3 regions of the Leisingera sp. ABD4_442 genome follow, and region 1 is predicted to be linked to each of the others. Evidence: riboswitches for the same ligand, from Rfam matches in the RefSeq annotation. Region 1 holds a riboswitch; each other region holds the start of a gene.
The links. Region 1 has a riboswitch for thiamine pyrophosphate ahead of thiC (phosphomethylpyrimidine synthase ThiC). Riboswitches for the same ligand answer to the same signal wherever they lie in the genome.
Positions count from the first base shown of each region.

Region 2: linked by a shared signal. The riboswitch ahead of thiD (bifunctional hydroxymethylpyrimidine kinase/phosphomethylpyrimidine kinase) and the one ahead of thiC (phosphomethylpyrimidine synthase ThiC) in region 1 are both predicted to bind thiamine pyrophosphate.
Region 3: linked by a shared signal. The riboswitch ahead of thiB (thiamine ABC transporter substrate binding subunit) and the one ahead of thiC (phosphomethylpyrimidine synthase ThiC) in region 1 are both predicted to bind thiamine pyrophosphate.

Region 1 covers NZ_JBSWYB010000036.1:5,021-11,102, forward strand. Annotated here, with positions in the region: gene ACXAHG_RS19530 (ThiF family adenylyltransferase) at 1-149, opposite strand, end outside; gene ACXAHG_RS19535 (thiamine phosphate synthase) at 146-751, opposite strand; gene ACXAHG_RS19540 (thiazole synthase) at 751-1,518, opposite strand; gene thiS (sulfur carrier protein ThiS) at 1,520-1,717, opposite strand; gene ACXAHG_RS19550 (FAD-dependent oxidoreductase) at 1,686-2,654, opposite strand; gene thiC (phosphomethylpyrimidine synthase ThiC) at 2,651-4,465, opposite strand; TPP riboswitch at 4,603-4,731, opposite strand; gene bioB (biotin synthase BioB) at 4,946-5,923, shown strand; gene ACXAHG_RS19565 (8-amino-7-oxononanoate synthase) at 5,923-6,082, shown strand, end outside.
Region 2 covers NZ_JBSWYB010000059.1:6,123-12,204, reverse strand. Annotated here, with positions in the region: gene ACXAHG_RS22670 (biotin transporter BioY) at 1-95, shown strand, start outside; gene ACXAHG_RS22665 (nitroreductase) at 85-777, shown strand; gene ACXAHG_RS22660 (hypothetical protein) at 774-1,352, shown strand; gene ACXAHG_RS22655 (thiolase family protein) at 1,355-2,461, opposite strand; gene ACXAHG_RS22650 (AMP-binding protein) at 2,458-3,621, opposite strand; TPP riboswitch at 3,781-3,885, shown strand; gene thiD (bifunctional hydroxymethylpyrimidine kinase/phosphomethylpyrimidine kinase) at 3,933-4,745, shown strand; gene ACXAHG_RS22640 (ABC transporter substrate-binding protein) at 4,807-5,742, shown strand; gene tenA (thiaminase II) at 5,739-6,082, shown strand, end outside.
Region 3 covers NZ_JBSWYB010000005.1:137,640-143,721, reverse strand. Annotated here, with positions in the region: gene ACXAHG_RS06510 (cation efflux transmembrane domain-containing protein) at 1-552, opposite strand, end outside; gene ACXAHG_RS06505 (MerR family transcriptional regulator) at 626-1,042, shown strand; gene ACXAHG_RS06500 (AAA family ATPase) at 1,046-2,200, opposite strand; gene aroC (chorismate synthase) at 2,287-3,387, opposite strand; TPP riboswitch at 3,620-3,711, shown strand; gene thiB (thiamine ABC transporter substrate binding subunit) at 3,744-4,721, shown strand; gene ACXAHG_RS06485 (thiamine/thiamine pyrophosphate ABC transporter permease ThiP) at 4,697-6,082, shown strand, end outside.

The sequences.
Region 1 (6,082 bases):
ATCCGCCCGACACCCGCGCCGCCCAGGTATTGCAGCACCGGGCAGCCAAGCCCCCCGGCGCCAATCACCAGCACATGGGAGCGGGCCAGCACGTCCTGGCCCTGCGCGCCGACCTCCGGCAGGATCATCTGGCGGGCATAGCGGCTCATGCGTCTTCCCGGGCCCGGCAGGCCTCAGCCCATTCCCGGGTGCGGGCCTCGGGGTCGTCTGCCAGCTGGATGTCTGTCACCACCGCAGCGCTGTCTGCGCCCGCGGCGAAGACCCCCGGCAGCCGCTCCGGGGTCAGCCCGCCAATGGCAACCAGCGGGGTCTTTCCCGCCATCCGCTTCCAGCGCGCGACCCGCTCCAGCCCCTGCGGGCCCCATTTCATCTTTTTCAGAAGCGTCGGATAGACCGGTCCCAAGGCGACATAGGCCGGGTCAAACGACAATGCCCGCTCCAGCTCGCTCTCGTTATGGGTCGACAGGCCGAACCGCACGCCCCTGCGGCGCAGGGCGGCGAAATCGGCGGTATCCATATCCTCCTGCCCCAGATGCACGAAGCTGCAGTTCAGATCCAGCGCCGCCTGCCAGTAGTCATTCACCACCAGCTGCGCCTCATGCACCGCGCAGAAATCCCGCGCCCGGGCGATCTGGCGGCGAACCTCACCTTCCGGCGCGTCCTTGATACGCAGCTGCACCAGCCTGGCCCCCTGCGGCACCAGCAGCTCCAGCCGGGCCACATGGCCCACGATCAGGTAAAAACGCTCCATCATGCAAACTCCGCCAGGCCCAGAACCGGGGTCGATGGCACCGCCATGTCGCGGCGCTCCATCGGATCGGCCTCATAGCCAAGCCGCCCGGCCTCAACCGCCAGCGCCATTGCGCGGGCCATCCCGGCAGGGTCGCCGGCCTTCGCGACGGCGGTGTTCAGCAGCACCGCATCCATGCCCAGCTCCATCGCCTGGGCCGCGTCCGAAGGGCGCCCGATGCCGGCGTCCACAATCAGCGGCACCTCCGGAAAATGCGCCCGCATCGCCCGCAGCGCATCCGGGTTGCGCAGCCCCTGGCCGGAGCCGATCGGCGCACCCCAGGGCATCAGCACCTCGCAGCCCGCGTCCAAGAGCTTTTCGCCCACCACCAGATCATCGGTGGTATAGGGGAACACCTGGAACCCTTCGCTGCTCAGCACCTGCGCGGCCTCCACCAGCCCGAACACATCCGGCTGCAGCGTGTCGGAATGGCCGATCACCTCCAGCTTGATCCAATGGGTGCCGAACAGCTCCCGCGCCATATGGGCAGTGGTCACTGCCTCCTGCACCGAATGGCAGCCCGCCGTGTTGGGCAGAATGCGGCAGCCGGCGCCGCGCAGGCTCTGCCAAAAGCCGGCGCCGGAGCCATCTGCGGTTTCCCGGCGCAAGGACACGGTGATGATCTCCGTGCCGCTGGCCTTCACCGCCTCCGCCAGCACCGCAGGCGACGGGTATTGCGCGGTGCCCAGCAGCAGCCGCGAAGTGATCTCTGTATCGTAGAACTTCATCTCAGCCTCCCTGCATCGGCGCAAGAACTTCCAGCCGGTCGCCCTCGGCCAGCTGCACATCGCCGCGCTTGCCGCGGGCGACAAAGGCGCCGTTCAGCGCCGTGGCGACAGCGGGGCTGGTAAACCCCAGTTCCTCCAGTGCGGCGGCCAGAGTGGGTCCCGTCACCTCATGCGGTTTGGCGTTTACGATGATCTTCATCCGTGGTCTCCGGTAATAATCGGTCTGCGGCCTGCTGCGCCATCGCGGGCGCCAGCAGAAAGCCATGGCGGTACAACCCGTTGAGGTAAAGCGTGCCGTCCTGATCAGTCAGCCGCGGCAGGTTGTCAGGGAAGGCCGGGCGCAGGCCCGCGCCGGTTTCCACCACGCTGGCTTCGGCAAAGCCCGGGTGCAAAGCAAAGGCCGCGCTCAAAAGCTCGCTCAGCGAGCGCAGGCTGATGGCGCGGTCAGAGCTGCTCTCGATCATGGTGCCGCCGATCATGAAATGCCCGTCGCCGCGCGGCACGAGGTACAGCGGCATCCGCGGGTGCAGCAGGCGCAGGGTGCGGCGGATCTCCACCTGCGGGCAATGCAGGATCGCCATCTCGCCGCGCACCGGGCGCAAACCGGGCAGCGGCGCCGCCATCCCGGTGCAATCCAGCGTGACCCGGCCCGGGGCGGGGGCGCCATAGCGGATCTTGACCCCCAGTTCCTGCACCTTGGCGCTCAGGTCCCGCAGCGCCCGCCGCGGGTCCAGATGCGCCTCGCCCTTAAAGAACAGCCCCTGCGCAAACCGCCCCGCCAGTGCCGGCTCCAGCGCGCCGATCTCTGCCCCCTTCACGCCCCGGTGGCCGCGGGTGCGGCGGGCAAAGCGGGTCAGCTCCGCCCGGTCGCGGGCAGGCGCCACCACCAGCGTGCCGCGCCTGTGCACGGCCGTGACCTTGGCCCACCAGCCGAAGGCGCGGCTGCCGAGGGTGATCACCTCTTCCTCGGCGCTTTCGCGTTCGCACCAGGGCGCCAGCATACCGCCCGCAAAACGCGCAACGCTGCCGGCTCCGGGTGCTTCGCCCCGCTCATAGACGGTGACTGCCGCCCCGCGCTGCGCCAGTTCATAGGCGCAGGCGAGACCGGCAAGGCCCGCGCCTGCGATGGTGATCATTCCGCGGGCTCCGCAGCCTCGGCGGCAGGCACATACAGCTCGCCGCCCTCGCGGAACTTAGCGGCCATCGCCTCCATACCTTCTTTCTGCGCCTCGGAGCGGATGTCGTGCGAAATCCGCATCGAGCAGAACTTCGGCCCGCACATGGAGCAGAAATGCGCGACCTTGTGGGCTTGTTTCGGCAGGGTCTGGTCGTGGAACTCGCGCGCGGTGTCCGGGTCCAGCGACAGGTTGAACTGGTCCTCCCAGCGGAACTCGAAGCGCGCCCGGCTCAGCGCATCGTCGCGGCGCTGGGCGCCCGGCAGACCCTTGGCGAGGTCGGCAGCATGGGCGGCGATCTTGTAGGTGATCACACCGGTCTTCACGTCGTCCCGGTCGGGCAGGCCCAGGTGCTCCTTCGGCGTCACGTAACACAACATCGCGCAGCCGAACCAGCCGATCATCGCCGCACCGATACCGCTGGTGATGTGGTCATAGCCCGGCGCGATGTCAGTGGTCAGCGGCCCCAGCGTGTAGAACGGCGCCTCGTGGCAGCACTCCAGCTGCTTGTCCATGTTCTCCTTGATCTTGTGCATGGCGACATGGCCCGGCCCTTCGATCATCACCTGGCAGTCCTTGGCCCAGGCAGTCTTGGTCAGTTCACCGAGGGTTTCCAGCTCGGCAAACTGCGCCTCGTCATTGGCGTCCGCGATGGAGCCGGGGCGCAGCCCGTCGCCAAGCGAGAAGGAGACGTCATACTGGCGGCAGATGTCGCAGATTTCCTCGAAATGCTCGTAGAGGAAGCTCTCCTTGTGGTGATGCAGGCACCACTTCGCCATGATCGAGCCGCCGCGTGAAACAATCCCCGTCACCCGGTTCACCGTCATCGGCACCATGTGCAGCCGTACGCCCGCATGGATGGTGAAATAATCGACGCCCTGTTCCGCCTGCTCAATCAGCGTGTCGCGGAACACTTCCCAGGTCAGATCCTCGGCAATGCCGTTCACCTTCTCCAGCGCCTGGTAGATCGGCACGGTGCCGATCGGCACCGGCGAATTGCGCACGATCCATTCTCGGGTGTTGTGAATGTTGCGGCCCGTGGACAGATCCATCACCGTGTCGGCGCCCCAGCGGATCGCCCAGACCAGTTTGTCCACCTCTTCCTCCATCGAGGAGGTGACGGCAGAGGTGCCCATATTGGCGTTGATCTTCACCTTGAAATTGCGGCCGATGATCATCGGCTCGATTTCCGGATGGTTGATGTTGGCCGGGATGATGGCGCGGCCCGCGGCAATTTCCTGGCGCACGAATTCCGGCGTCACGTAGTCCGGGATGTTGGCGCCAAAGTCATTGCCGTCGCGGTTTGCATGGCAGGGCGACAGCTCGCGCAGCTGGTTTTCGCGGATCGCGACGTATTCCATCTCCGGGGTGACGATGCCTGCCCGTGCATAGGCCAGCTGGGTTGGCGCCTTGCCGTCCTTGCCGCGCAACGGCGCAGGTTTCACCGGGAACTCCGGCACCAGCCGGTCGCCCTCGACAAAGCCGTTGTCCTCGGGCTTCACATCGCGGCCCTGATAGCTCTCGACGTCGCCGCGGGCGAGGGTCCACTGGCGGCGCAGGGCGGGCAGCCCCTGGCGGATATCGGTCAGCACGTCCGGGTCGGTGTAGGGGCCGGAACTGTCATAGACCGGCAGCGGCGCCTCGCCCGCGGTGGGGTGGGTGGCGATCTCGCGCATCGGCACGCGGATGTCCTCATGGACCTCGCCGCTGACGTAGATCTTGCGCGATGCGGGCAATGCGCCGGTGGTGATCTTGGGGTTGGGGACGTTCATCTGGTGTTCCTCCGGGCCTTCGGTTCAAAAACACCAATTGAGCCGGGACGGAGGAAAACGGGCAGGGGGGTGTACAGCCGGTGTACGGCCGGTGCACGCATGCTGCCTGTCCGAAACACCGCTTGCCGCCGGGGCGCCGTGCGATGCTTCTTGCTTCCTACGCCAGTATCAACTGGGTCAGGTTCAAAGGGTCGCACCGCCGGTCCGGGATGCCCCGCACCATGACGCCTCTCAGTCCCTTAGGCGGGACTCCCCTGCGTGGCTTTAGGGGTAGGGGAGGCGCGGGCCTTCCGTCAACTGAAAATTTTGTAGATTATTTTTCTTTATTAGTATCAGCGCTCTGCGGGCGATACCGGTGCCGAATTGAGGCAAATCGCTGCAGCGCGGCTTTGGCGCTTGATCGGCGGCATTGAAATTATCTATAAAACGCCGCAACGCCATCCGCGCATGGCCGTCAGGTATACGAGAACAGGAGACAGCATGCTGGACGCTGCACCCATCCGCACCGACTGGACCCGCGAGGAAGCGGAAGCGATTTACAACAAGCCTTTCATGGACTTGCTGTTCCAGGCGCACAGCGTGCACCGGCAGTATTTCGACCCCAACCAGGTGCAGAAATCCAAGCTCCTCAGCATCAAAACCGGCGGCTGCGCCGAGGATTGCGCCTATTGCTCCCAGTCGGCGAGGAACGGCGCCCAGCTGCAGGCGTCCAAGCTGATCGAAGTGCAGCGGGTGATCGCCGAGGCCAAGAAAGCCAAGGAAGGCGGCGCGACCCGCTACTGCATGGGCGCCGCCTGGCGCTCGCCCAAGGACCGCGACATGGCCGCGCTGGAGGCGATGGTGCAGGGGGTAAAGGATCTTGGCATGGAAACCTGCATGACCCTTGGCATGTTGGACGAAGAGCAGGTGTTCCGCCTGCGGGATGCCGGTCTCGATTACTACAACCACAACATCGACACCTCCGAGCGCTACTACTCTGAGATCATCACCACCCGCACCTTTGCCGACCGTATCGACACCCTGAACCGGGTGCGCGAGGCAGGCATCAAGGTGTGCTCGGGCGGCATCGTCGGCATGGGCGAGCAGCAGCTGGACCGCATCGACATGATGCTGGCACTGGCAACGCTGGAGGAGCATCCGGATTCGGTGCCGGTGAACATGCTGATCCCGATTGCCGACACGCCGCTGGCCGATGTCGAAAAACTGGATCCGATCGAATTCGTCCGCTCCGTGGCGCTGGCCCGCATCCTGATGCCGAAATCGCATGTGCGCCTGTCCGCAGGCCGCACCGACATGTCGGACGAGATGCAAGCAATGTGCTTCTTTGCCGGTGCCAACTCGATCTTTGTGGGCGACACGCTGCTGACCGCGGACAACCCGGAAGAGGACAAGGACCAGCAGCTCTTCGACCGTCTGGGCATCACCGCGATGGCGGCAGGCTGCGACGGCAGCCGCTGATGGCAAGCGCCTTTCCGAGGCATGAGAAATCGCTGGAAGCGCTGCGCTCGCGCGGGCGCTACCGGCAGCTGATGCCGCGGGACGGTTATGACTTTGCCTCCAATGACTATCTCGGGCTGGCAGGCAGCGATGTGCTGCGTGCCGCCGCTGCCGATGCGC
Region 2 (6,082 bases), on a different contig from region 1:
GCGATCTGATCAAGGCGGTTCTGGCCGGCCTGATCACCGGTGCGCTATACAAGGCCCGCCCCTCCAGCGTGCTGTCGCGCGCCTATGCTGCCTGAGTTCGAACAACTCCTGTCAAACCGCCGGTCGGTCCGGGCCTATACCAGCGCCCCGGTCCGCCGCGCCACGGTGGAGCGGATTTGCGCCGCCGCCCGGCAAGCCCCCAGCGGCGCCAATCTGCAGCCCGGCACCTTTCACGTGCTGTCCGGCGCCACCTTGTCTGCGCTGACCGCGGAACTGGCGCAGGCCGCCGCTGAAAACCGCCCTGCGGACAGCGAATATTCCTATTTTCCCAGCCCAATGCCCGCTGAGCTGAAGGACAGGCAGCGCAAGGCCGGATATGCGCTTTATGCTTCCCTCGGCATCGGCCGCCGCGACCTTGCCGGGCGGCGGCAGCAATTTGCCCGCAACTACGCCTTCTTCGGCGCGCCTGTCGGGGTGGTTGCCACAATCGACCGGCGGATGGGCAAAGGGTGTTTCATGGACCTTGGCATGGCCATCATGAGCTTTCTGCTGGCGGCAGAAAGCCACGGTCTCGGGGCTACCGGGATCGGTGCCTTGGCCAACTACGGCCGGCTTGTCCATCGCCATCTTGAACTGCCGAAACAGGAACTTGTGGTCTGCGGCATTGCCCTGGGCCACCCGGATCGCCAGGCCGCAGTCAACCAGTTCCGCACGGAACGGCAGCCGCTGGACGCTTTCACAACCTTCCGCGGCTTTGAAAACGAGGACACCGCATGACCATGGCTTCTGCAGATCCAGGACCGCACCCCGTCACCCGCGCCGAATGCGACGCGGCGCTGCCCGCCATCCTGGCGGCCCCCAAGGACGGCGCGGCAATCGAAACCCTGTGCTTCCGCCCCGGCTATGGCGAGCGTGTCTTCCCTGCCAGCCTCCAGCTGTCGGCAGCCCGCGGCATTGAAGGGGAGCGCTGGCTGAAAGCCCCGTGGCTGACACTGTCCGACGGCAGCCCGGACCCGCGGATCCAGGTGTCTATCCTGCCCAAGCGGGTGGTGGACCTGTGCTGGCGCGACCGCAAGAACACAGTGCATCCAGGCGACACGATCGTCGCGGATCTGGACCTGAGCGAAGCCAGCATGCCTGTTGGCACCCGGCTGCAAATCGGCAGCGCAGTGGTCGAGGTTTCGGATAAGTTCAACACGGCCTGTGTGAAATGGCGCGACCGCTACGGCGCCGAAAGCCTTGCCTGGATCAATCACCGGCCGCACCGTCCCCTGCGCCTGCGCGGCGTGCTGTGCCGGATCGTGGGTGATGGCGAAATCCGCGCCAGCGACCGGATCCGCAAACTGCCCTAGGCTCAGGCCTGCAAAAGCAATGCGCTGCCCAGCCCGCCGGCGGATGCGATGGCCGCAAGGCCGGTGCCGCCGCCCGCCGCCAAGTCGTGGAACAGCCGCACGGCCAGGATCGCGCCCGAAGCCCCGATCGGATGGCCGCGCGCCAGGGAGCCACCGTGCCGGTTGACAATCTCCTGCGGCAGTCCCGCCCCCTGCTGGCAGGCAATGGCTTGAACCGCAAAGGCCTCCATGACCTCCGCCGCGGCAAGATCGCGCGGCGTCAAATCAGCCTGACCAAGCACCGCAGCCACAGCGGGGACCGGTGCGAGACCCGGCTGCGTTGGATCCGCGCCCAGGGTGGCACCAGCCAGCACAGCTGCAGCGGGACCCGGATGCCGCCGGGCGATCTTTTCCGAAACCATCAGCACAAACCCCGCGGCATCCGCAGCAACGGCCATGTTCGCTGCAGTGATGCTGCCGCAAACCGGCCGGGCCCGCGCGCACAGCCGGGGTGCCAGTGCCCGGCTGAAACTATCCTGGCCAAGACCTGCAACCGGGGTGATCTCTGCTGCCAGCCGCGGTCTTGCAGACAGGGCCTTGGCATGGCTGTCCTGCGCCCAGGCGTCCTGGTCATCGCGGCTGATTTTCAGCTGCTGCGCCAGCGCCTCTGCCGCTTCCGCCATGCCAGGGTCGCGGTCCGGCCAGGGGGTAAAGAGCGCCTGATCATAGGCCTCTGGCGGGCGGCCATCGGCAAAGGTGTGCATCCGGACCGGGCGGCGGGAATAGCTTTCGGCACCGCCGGCAATCACCACATCATGCAGCCCAGCACGGATCATCGCATCGCCAAGGATCACCGCATCCAGCCCGCCCGCGCATTGCCGGTCCAGGCTCAGGCCCGCAACACGCTCCGGCAGCCCCGCTGCCAGGGCGGCAATACGGGCAGGATTGCCCCCCGCTCCCAGGGCATTTGCCAGCACCAGCTCGCCTGCCTGCTCCGGTGCCAGGCCTGCCCTGGCCAGCACATCCTTGATCACAGGCGCCGCCAAATCATGCGGCAGACAGGCCCTGAAAGCGCCATTGCGCGGCGCAACCGCGCTGCGGCAGGCAGCGATTATAAAACTCCGGCTCACAGCACCCCCTCCTGCCACATCCGGGCAAGACGCTGCAGGTCCGGCTTCCCGGCCGGCAGCAGCGGCATCCTGTCTGTCTTGCGGATTTCCCGCGGCACAGCAGCGTCTCCCAAGGCAGCCCGGCAGGCCTTGCGCAGTGCGGCCCCGCTGCCGCCGCCCTGCACCACCGCCACGATCCGGTGCCCGCGCAGCGGATCTTCCAGCGCCAGCACCGCCGCAGCAGCAACACCGGGTTCCGCCAGCAGAACTGCCTCGACCGCCTCAGGAAAAACGTTCTGGTCCGCGACCGTCACCATACGGCTGCGCCGCCCCCGCAGGTACAAGTATCCGCCAGCATCCAGCACCCCGATTTCCCCGATTGACAGGAACCCATCGTCCCAGGCCGTCAGATCGCTGCTGCCTCCTTCATAGCCTTCAAACAGATACGGGCTTCTCACCCAGATCTCCCCGGCCTCCCCCGGCGCGCCGCCACCGCCAATCCGCACTTCAACCCCGGGATAGGCCTTGCCCACCGATCCTGGCGGCGTGCTGCCATCTGATACAGAGATGAAACTGGTCTCGGACGCGCCAAAGAACTCCAGCACCTGCGCCCCCGGAAACCGGTCCGCCAGGGCATTGCGCAGGGCCTCATCGAGCTTGCCACCGCCGCACATCACATGCCTGACGCCTTCGAAAACGCCCTTGGCTGCGCCGGTCAGCAGGCGCAGCTGGCTGGGCGTCGCATATAGCACTGTCACCCCGAATTGCCGGACCGCGGCGGCCTGCTGCACTAGGCTTTGCCTGGACAAAACCGCCAGCCCGCACCCCTGATGCAACGCTTCCACTGCCGCATACAGGCTGAGCGAATGCCCCAGATGCCCAAGCACGGCATAGACATCCTGCGGCCCTGCCGCCAGCAGCCGCGCATTGACAGCAAAGCTGGCGCGCCAGCTGGCCGGGCGGCGGCGGATCAGCTTTGGCGCTCCAGTCGAGCCGGAGCTTTCGCAATAGACCCGCTGCTTTTCGCCCGGCCCGTCCTGCAGCGGCCTGGAAGCCTGCGGCCCTGCCCGGAACGGTATTTTGCGGCCGATGCACCTCAACAGCACTTCAACACCCGCAGCCTCTGGCGTCAGGACGCGTGCAGATGGCGCAACTTGAAAACAATCCTCATCTCCTGCCACGGCAGCGCGCTTCCTTTCTGGCCTTCTCCTGCCCGGCGGCCTGCAGCCGGGACGGTGCCATCCAACTGAATTTTTCACCCAATGACCAGCGGTGCGGCTGGAAAAAACGGCGCCATCCCTGCGCGGCGTTGACGGAATGCAGCAGCCTTGTTATCCAGCCTGCAACCGTTGGGGTGCCCCGTTTGGGGCTGAGAGGCGCTGATGCGCTAACCCATCGAACCTGATCCGGGCAATACCGGCGTAGGGAACGGTCTCAAACCTGAAGACGTATTCCGTATGCGGTGCCCTTAATTTTTTTGGGGGGGGTGCCAATGGCCCATATTGCGTTGACTATTGCAGGATCCGACAGCGGCGGCGGCGCCGGGATCCAAGCGGATCTCAAGGCCATGTCGGCGCTGGGGGTGTACGGCGCCAGCGTCATCACCGCAGTTACCGCCCAGAACACCCGCCAGGTCACGGCGGTGCACGGGATCCCGCTGGATGTGGTCGCCGCACAGATCGATGCGGTTCTCAGCGATCTGGATGTGCGGGCCATCAAGATCGGTATGCTGGCCACGCCGCAGATCATCGAAACCGTCGCCACAGCTATCGCAGACTACCCTGGCCCGGTTGTCCTGGACCCGGTAATGGTGGCAAAATCCGGCGACGCCCTGCTGGCGCAGGAAGCCGTGGACACGCTGCGCCGGGAATTGCTGCCGCGCGCAAACTTGCTGACCCCCAACCTGCCGGAGGCCGCAACCCTTCTGAACGAGGCACCCGCAGACAATCCGGACAGGATGGCCGCGCAGGGGCTGGCTCTTTGCCGCACGGGCGCCAAGGCTGTCCTGATGAAAGGCGGCCACAGCACCGGCAGCACCTGCCATGATTTTCTGATCTCGGCTGACGGTGTCATCGCCGAATTCACCGCCCCGCGCCTGCTGACGGCCAACACCCACGGCACCGGCTGCACCCTGTCCTCTGCCATTACCGCGGGCCTTGCCAAAGGCCTAACGCTGGCCCAGGCCGCCACCGAAGCCCACGCCTACCTTCAAGGTGCAATTGCTGCCGCTGACGGGCTTGGGGTGGGCCAAGGCCACGGCCCTGTCCACCACTTCCACCGCCAATGGCCTGCCGCTTGCCGCTGACAGATCCGGCCGGCCAAACACCCTTCGCCCCCCGAATGTGAACACAAAGGAAACGCCTTCCATGAAAAGACTTGCAACCGTACTGGCCCTTCTGGCCGCTACCCCCGCCGCAGCCCAGGACAAGATGACCCTGCTTTTGGACTGGTTCATCAACCCCGATCACGGGCCGGTCATCGTAGCGCAGGAACAGGGGTATTTTGCCGAACAGGGTTTGGAGGTGGAGATCGTGCCGCCTGCAGACCCCTCTGCCCCGCCGCGCCTGGTGGCCGCCGGCCAGGCGGATCTGGCGGTTTCCTATCAGCCGCAACTGCATCTTCAGATCCACGAGGGCCTGCCGCTGAAAAGGGTTGGGACCCTGGTTGCCACCCCGCTCAACTGCCTGCTTGTCCTTGAGGACGGCCCGATCAAATCCCCCGCCGACCTGAAGGGCAAGAAGATCGGCTTCTCTGTTGCCGGGGTCGAAGAGGCTGTCCTGGGAACGGTTCTGGGCAAGCACGGCGTTGCCCTGGACGACGTCGAGATGATCAACGTGAACTTCTCCCTGTCGCCTTCGCTGATGAGCGGCCAAGTCGATGCGGTGATCGGGGCGTACCGTAACTTCGAGCTGAACCAGATGGACATCGAGGGCCGCCCCGGCACCTGCTTTTATATTGAGGAGGAAGGCGTGCCCTCCTATGACGAGCTGATCTATGTTGCCAATCCCGAAACCATGGACGCAGGCAAGGTCGAGCGCTTCCTGGCTGCAACCGAAAAGGCCACCCAGTTCATCGTCAACAACCCGCAGAAAAGCTGGGAAATCTTCTCGGGCACGTCACCTGAACTGCAAGATGAACTGAACGCCCGCGCCTGGGCCGACACCCTGCCCCGCTTTGCGCTGCGCCCGGCCGGGTTTGACGCCGGCCGCTATGAACGGTTCGAGGCGTTCCTTCAAGAAAAAGGCATGATCAGCAGCACCAATGCGGTGGAGGCCATCACCATCGACGTGACCGCGAAATGAGCGCGGCTCCGGATTATGGCCGCGCTTTCGGGCTGATGCGGGCGGCGGCTGGCGATCTGTGGCGCGACTACACCCGCCATGCCTTTGTCGAAGGCCTGCGCGACGGTTCGCTCCCGCGCGAAGCCTTCCTGCACTACCTGCGTCAGGACTACGTGTTCCTGGTCCACTTCTCCCGCGCCTGGGCGCTGGCGGTGGTCAAGGCCGAAACCCACGCGGAAATGCTGGCCGCCTCGGCCACAGTCAACGCGCTGATCAGCGAGGAGATGAAGCTGCATATCAGCATCTGTGCAGAGGCAGGCATCCCGCAGGAGGAACTGTTCGCCACCCCCGAACGCCCCGG
Region 3 (6,082 bases), on a different contig from region 1:
CAGCCCGCCCATGATGCCGGCCACAATGAGGTCCGGCCAGCCGGTGGCGGTGCCCCAGACACCCAGCGCCGCGATCATCACCGCCACATTGCCGATCGCATCATTGCGCGAGCACAGCCAGACCGAACGCACATTGGCGTCGCCGTCCTTGTAACGCGCCAGCAGCATGACCGAGATCAGATTGGCCGCCAGCGCCATGAAGCCGATCACTCCCATGATCTGCGCCTGCGGCACGCCAACGTAAAACACCTGATAGATAGTGGAGCCGAACACCCAGGCGCCCATCAAGAGCAGGCTGATCCCCTTGCCCAAGGCGGCCAGCGCCCGGGTGCGCAAGCTGGCGCCGATCACCGCCAGTGAAATACCATAGGTCAGCGCATCGCCCAGAAAATCCAGGGCGTCTGCCTTCAGCGCCTGGCTGCCGGACAGCTGGCCCGCCCCCATTTCCACCGCAAACATGCCGGCGTTGATGGCGATCACCAGCCAAAGCCTGCGTTTGTAGTCCGCTGATACCCCGTCGAACCGGGCTTTGTGATTGCAGCAGCCTGCCATTGCTCTTGTCCTCATTCCTGATTCGAGATCAATGTAGGTGCTCTAGTCACTAGAGCTTCAAGAGGTTCTTACCGTGTTTTCCATCGGCCAGCTGTCCAAGGCCACCGGCGTCAAGGTGCCCACCATCCGCTATTACGAGGAAATCGGCCTGCTGCCGCAACCGGGCCGCAATGCCGGCAACCAGCGCCGCTACGGGCAGGACGGCATGGATGCATTGGGTTTCATCAAACACGCCCGCGACCTCGGCTTCCCGCTGGAGGACATCAGATCGCTGATGGCGCTCGACGGGCACTTGGGCGAGGATTGCGCCGAGGCTGACCGGATTGCCCGCAGCCAGCTGGCCAATGTCCGGGACCGGATCCGCAAGCTGGAGCAGCTGGCGTCCGAGCTGGAGCGGATCAGCCATCTCTGCGACGGCGGGCACGGGGGCTGCTGCAAGGTGCTGACAGCCCTGGGCGACCACAGCCAATGCGCAGGCGATCACATCTGAACGCTACCGCTTCGGCCAGCTCCAGCGCGGCGGCTCCAGATCCTCAATCCGGGTCTCTCCGAATTCCTTTTGCAAGATCACGGACAATGCCCCGGTGTCCTCCAGTTCCTGCGCCAGATGGCTGTTGTGGGACACCACGATGATCTGGCTGTCCCGGCTGGCGCGTTTGATCAGCCGCGCCAAGGGCGCGATCAGCTCCGGGTGCAGGCTGGTTTCGGGTTCGTTCAGCACCATCAGCTCGGGCGGGCGCGGGGTCAGCAGCGCGGTGGCCAAGAGCACATAGCGCAGGGTGCCGTCCGACAGCTCCGCCGCCGACAAAGGCCGCAAGAGCCCGTGCTGCTGCATCTCCACCGCAAACAGCCCGCCCTGAAGCGAGACATCGACGCTGGCGCCCGGGAAGGCATCTTCGATGGCTGCGTCAAAACCCGGCCCGTCGCCGATTTCCCGCAGGGTGGCAATCGCCGCAGCCAGATCCGCACCGTCCCCCGCCAAAGCCGGGGTGCGGCTGCCGACGGCGGGGCGGCGGGCGGGCGAGTCCCGGTCGGTGCGCAGGCTGTCATAGAAGCGCCAGCCACGCATCCGTTCGCGCAATGACAGCATTTCCGGCGCCTGCACCGGATCGGCGGCATGGGTCATCATGCTGTCAAAGGGACGCAGGTCGCGCGACAGCTCCACCCGCCGGCCGCTGCCGTCCCGGCCCGTCACAACCGCGCCGCGGCGCTCGGCAATGCTGTTGGCGCGGCCCAGGCTTTCGCCGACCCAAAGCGCTTCGGATTTGATTTCGGGATCGTTGCCGAACATCGTCCGCGGCACCGGCGCGGGCAGGCCAAGGTCGACCGCATATCCGTAGTCTTCTGCCGAAAACCCCAGCTTTAGAGCCACAGCTCCCTTGCGCCGAGTGCCCTCAACGGGAACTTCGCCGCGCTTCATGCGGGCGCTGATGTGTTCCGGGCCGGCCCACAGTGTCGACTCCAGCCCGCCCTCACCTGCCAGTGAAGCGATGGCCCTGCCCTGGGCCACCTCCGCCAGCAGCCGCAGCGAACGGTAGAGCGAGGATTTGCCTGCCCCGTTGGCGCCGCTCACCACGGTGAGCTGCTCCAGCGGCAGGGTTGCATCGCGGATCGAGCGGTAGCCGGAGATGGCCAGGGTAATCAGCATGGCGAAGGACCGGATGTGAAAAGCGCTGTGCAAAACCTGCTTGGTTTTGCAGCGCTTCGCAACAGGTCCCGTCAGGCATCAACTGTTCAGCCGATATGGCCCTGGTTTTCGCCGATCTGGCCGCGGTGCAGCAGCAGGTGGTCCAGGATCACGCAGGCCATCATCGCCTCTGCCACTGGCACCGCGCGGATGCCGACGCAGGGGTCGTGGCGGCCCTTGGTGATCACCTCGGTCGCGGAGCCGTCCTTGCGGATCGACTGGCGCGGAGTGAGGATCGAGGAGGTTGGCTTTACCGCAAAGCGCACCACAACATCCTGCCCGGTGGAAATGCCGCCGAGGATGCCGCCGGCGTGGTTGGAGGAATACTCGGGTCCGTTTTCGCCCATGAAGATCTCATCGGCGTTTTCCGAGCCCTTGAGGCGCGCGGCATTCATGCCTTCGCCAATTTCCACGCCTTTTACAGCGTTGATCGACATCATCGCGGCGGCCAGGTCGGTGTCCAGCTTGCCATAGACCGGCGCGCCGATGCCTGCGGGGACATTGCGCGCGACAACTTCAACAACTGCCCCGACCGAGTCATGCGCCTTGCGCAGGGCTTGCAGGTAGTCTTCCCATTCCTGCACTGCGCCTGCGTCGGGGATCCAGAAATCATTCTTCTCAATTGCGTCCCAGTCGAACCGGCTGCGGTCGATCTCCAGCTCGCCCATTCGGGTCATGTAGCCCTTGATCTCCAGCCCGGGCGCCAGCGCCTTGATTGCTTCACGTGCAACACCGCCGGCCGCCACCCGCGCCGCGGTCTCGCGTGCGGAGGAGCGGCCGCCGCCGCGGTAATCGCGGTTGCCGTATTTCTGGAAATAGGTGATGTCGGCGTGGCCCGGGCGGAAGGTCTGGGAAATCTCGCCGTAATCCTTGGACCGCTGGTCGGTGTTCTCGATCATCAGCTGTACGGGCGTGCCGGTGGTCATGCCGTCGAACACGCCGGACAGGATCTTGACCGCGTCCGGCTCATTGCGCTGGGTGGTGTTCTTGTTCTGGCCGGGACGGCGCTTGTCGAGCCACTGCTGCAGCATTTCCGGCGCCAGCGGCACGTTCGGCGGGCAGCCGTCGACGGTGGCGCCAAGCGCAGGCCCGTGGCTTTCGCCCCAGGTGGTGACGCGGAAGAGGTGTCCAAAGCTGTTCATCGACATGAGGCGCGGTCTCCTTTGCGGGACGTGCTTAGCGGGCAGGGGCCTGTGCCTCAAGCGGATTCCTCTGCGGCAAAGGCGAGAGGGGGCGCTGCCCCCGCCGCCTGGGGCGGCTCCCCCGGGATATTTTCTGCCAGAAGAACACGGGATCGGCGCGGGCAGCGGTCCAGTTTGCATGGACCGTAGGTCCTGACGGGGCTTTGGCTTGTCTTTGCTGCGGCTGGGGCATAATGTTCGCGCCACCTCGGGGTGCGCGCAGGCGCTGAGATGACACCCGTTGAACCTGAACCGGATCACACCGGCGGAGGGAAGGTACTGGACAGCCTCCACCCTTGCCCAAAGCCGCAAAGGAGGATGGCATGAAACATCTTGCATTTGCAGCGGGACTGCTCGGCGCCTCGGCAGCCTTTGCCGAGACGCCCGAACTGGTCGTTTATACCTATGACAGCTTTGTTTCCGACTGGGGGCCGGGGCCTGCGGTGGAGAAAGCGTTTGAGGAAGTGTGCGGCTGCGACCTGAAACTGGTTGGAGCGGGCGACGGTGCTGCGCTTTTGGCGCGGGTCAAGCTGGAGGGCGCGCGGTCGGACGCGGACGTGGTGCTGGGGCTGGATACCAACCTGACCGCGGCGGCCAAAGAAACCGGGTTGTTTGCAGAGCATTCGGTCAGCGCCGAGTTTGCGCTGCCGGTGGAGTGGAACGACGCGACCTTTGTGCCTTATGACTGGGGCTACTTCGCCTTTGTGCACAACGCTGATGCCGCAGCGCCCGCGGACTTCAAGGCGCTGGCCGCCAGCGACACCAAGATCGTCATTCAGGATCCGCGCTCCTCGACCCCCGGCCTGGGCCTGCTGCTGTGGGTCAAGGCCGCCTATGGCGACGAGGCGCCGGAGATTTGGAAGGGGCTCTCTGACAACGTCGTGACCGTGACCAAGGGCTGGTCCGAGGCTTATGGCATGTTCCTGGAAGGCGAGGCCGACATGGTGCTCTCCTACACCACATCGCCCGCTTATCACCTGATTGCCGAGGAAGACGGCTCCAAGGCGGCGGCGGCCTTTGACGAGGGGCATTACATGCAGGTGGAAGTGGCCGGCAAGCTGGCGAACAGCGATCAGCCGGAGCTGGCGGATCAGTTCCTGGCCTTCATGGTGTCGGACGCGTTCCAGTCGATCATCCCGACCACCAACTGGATGTACCCGGCGGTGACCCCGGCGGCAGGCCTGCCGGAAGGATTCGGCACCCTGATCGCGCCTGAAAAATCGCTGCTGCTGAGTGAAGCTGAAGCGGCAGAGGTGCGCGATGCGGCGCTGGGCGAATGGCTGGACGCGCTCAGCCAGTAAGCGCCTTTCCCGGTATTAGCGCTGCCCTTTTGGTGGCTGCGCTGATATTGGGGACGCTGGGGGCTGTTGCGCTCAGGGCTGAGGCCGGCACCGGGTTTGGCGCCAGCGACTGGGCCGCGCTGCGGTTCACCCTGACCCAGGCGAGCCTGTCGGCGCTATTGAGTGTTGGCCTCGCCATTCCCGTCGCCCGCGCGCTGGCGCGGCGGCGGTTTCCGGGGCGGAGCCTGCTGATTGCGTTGTTGGGCGCGCCCTTCATTCTGCCTGTTATTGTGGCCATCCTGGGCCTGCTGGCGGTCTTTGGCCGGGCGGGCTGGCTGAGCCAGGTGCTGATTTCCCTAGGGTTAGAGCCTGTTCAGATCTACGGGCTGCACGGAGTGGTGCTGGCGCATGTGTTCTTCAATCTGCCGCTGGCGACGCGGCTGATCCTGCAGGGCTGGCAGGAGATCCCCGCCGAACGCTTCCGGCTGGCGGCGCAGCTGGATGCCGGGCCGCTGGCGATGTGGCGGCTGCTGGAAGGGCCGATGCTGCGGCGGGTGGCACCGGGGGCGCTGGCGGTTGTCTTTGCCATTTGCCTGTCGAGCTTTGCGGTGGCGCTGACCCTGGGCGGCGGGCCGAAGGCGACGACCATTGAACTCGCCATCTATCAGGCCTTTCGTTTTGACTTTGACCTGGGCCGCGCGGCGCTGCTGTCGGGTATGCAGCTGCTGCTGACCGGTGCCGCCGCGATGGTGGCGCTGCGGGTGTCGGCGGGTGAGGGCTTTGGCGCGGGCCTGGACCGGGCGGTGCGGCGCTGGGACGGGCAGGGCGGATTTGCGCGCTGCCTGGATGGGTTTTGGATTGCCCTGTCTGCCGCGTTTTTGCTGCTGCCGCTGGCGGCGATTGTGCTGGCGGGGATGCAGGGGCTGACAGATTTGAACAGCGGTGTTTGGCAGGCGGCGGGCAACTCCATTCTGGTTGCCGCGCTCAGCACCGTGATTCTGCTGATGCTGGCCCTGCCGATGGCCGCTGCGGCTGCTGCCGGGCGTAGCGGCATGAGCGAGCTGTCGGGTATCCTGGGGCTTGCGGCCTCGCCGCTGGTGATCGGCACCGGGCTGTTCATCCTGGTCTACCCCATTGCGGACCCTTTTGCGCTGGCGCTGCCGGTGACAGCGCTGGTCAATGCGGTGATGGCGCTGCCCTTTGCCATGCGCATTCTGGTGCCGCGTGCACGGGAGGTGCTGGGGCGCTATGGCCGCTTGTCGCTGTCGCTGGACATGCAGGGCTGGGCGTTTGTGCGCCGGGTCTACCTGCCGCGAATGCGGGCGCAGACCGGGTTTGCCGCAGGACTGGCCGCCGCCCTGTCGATGGGGGATCTGGGTGTG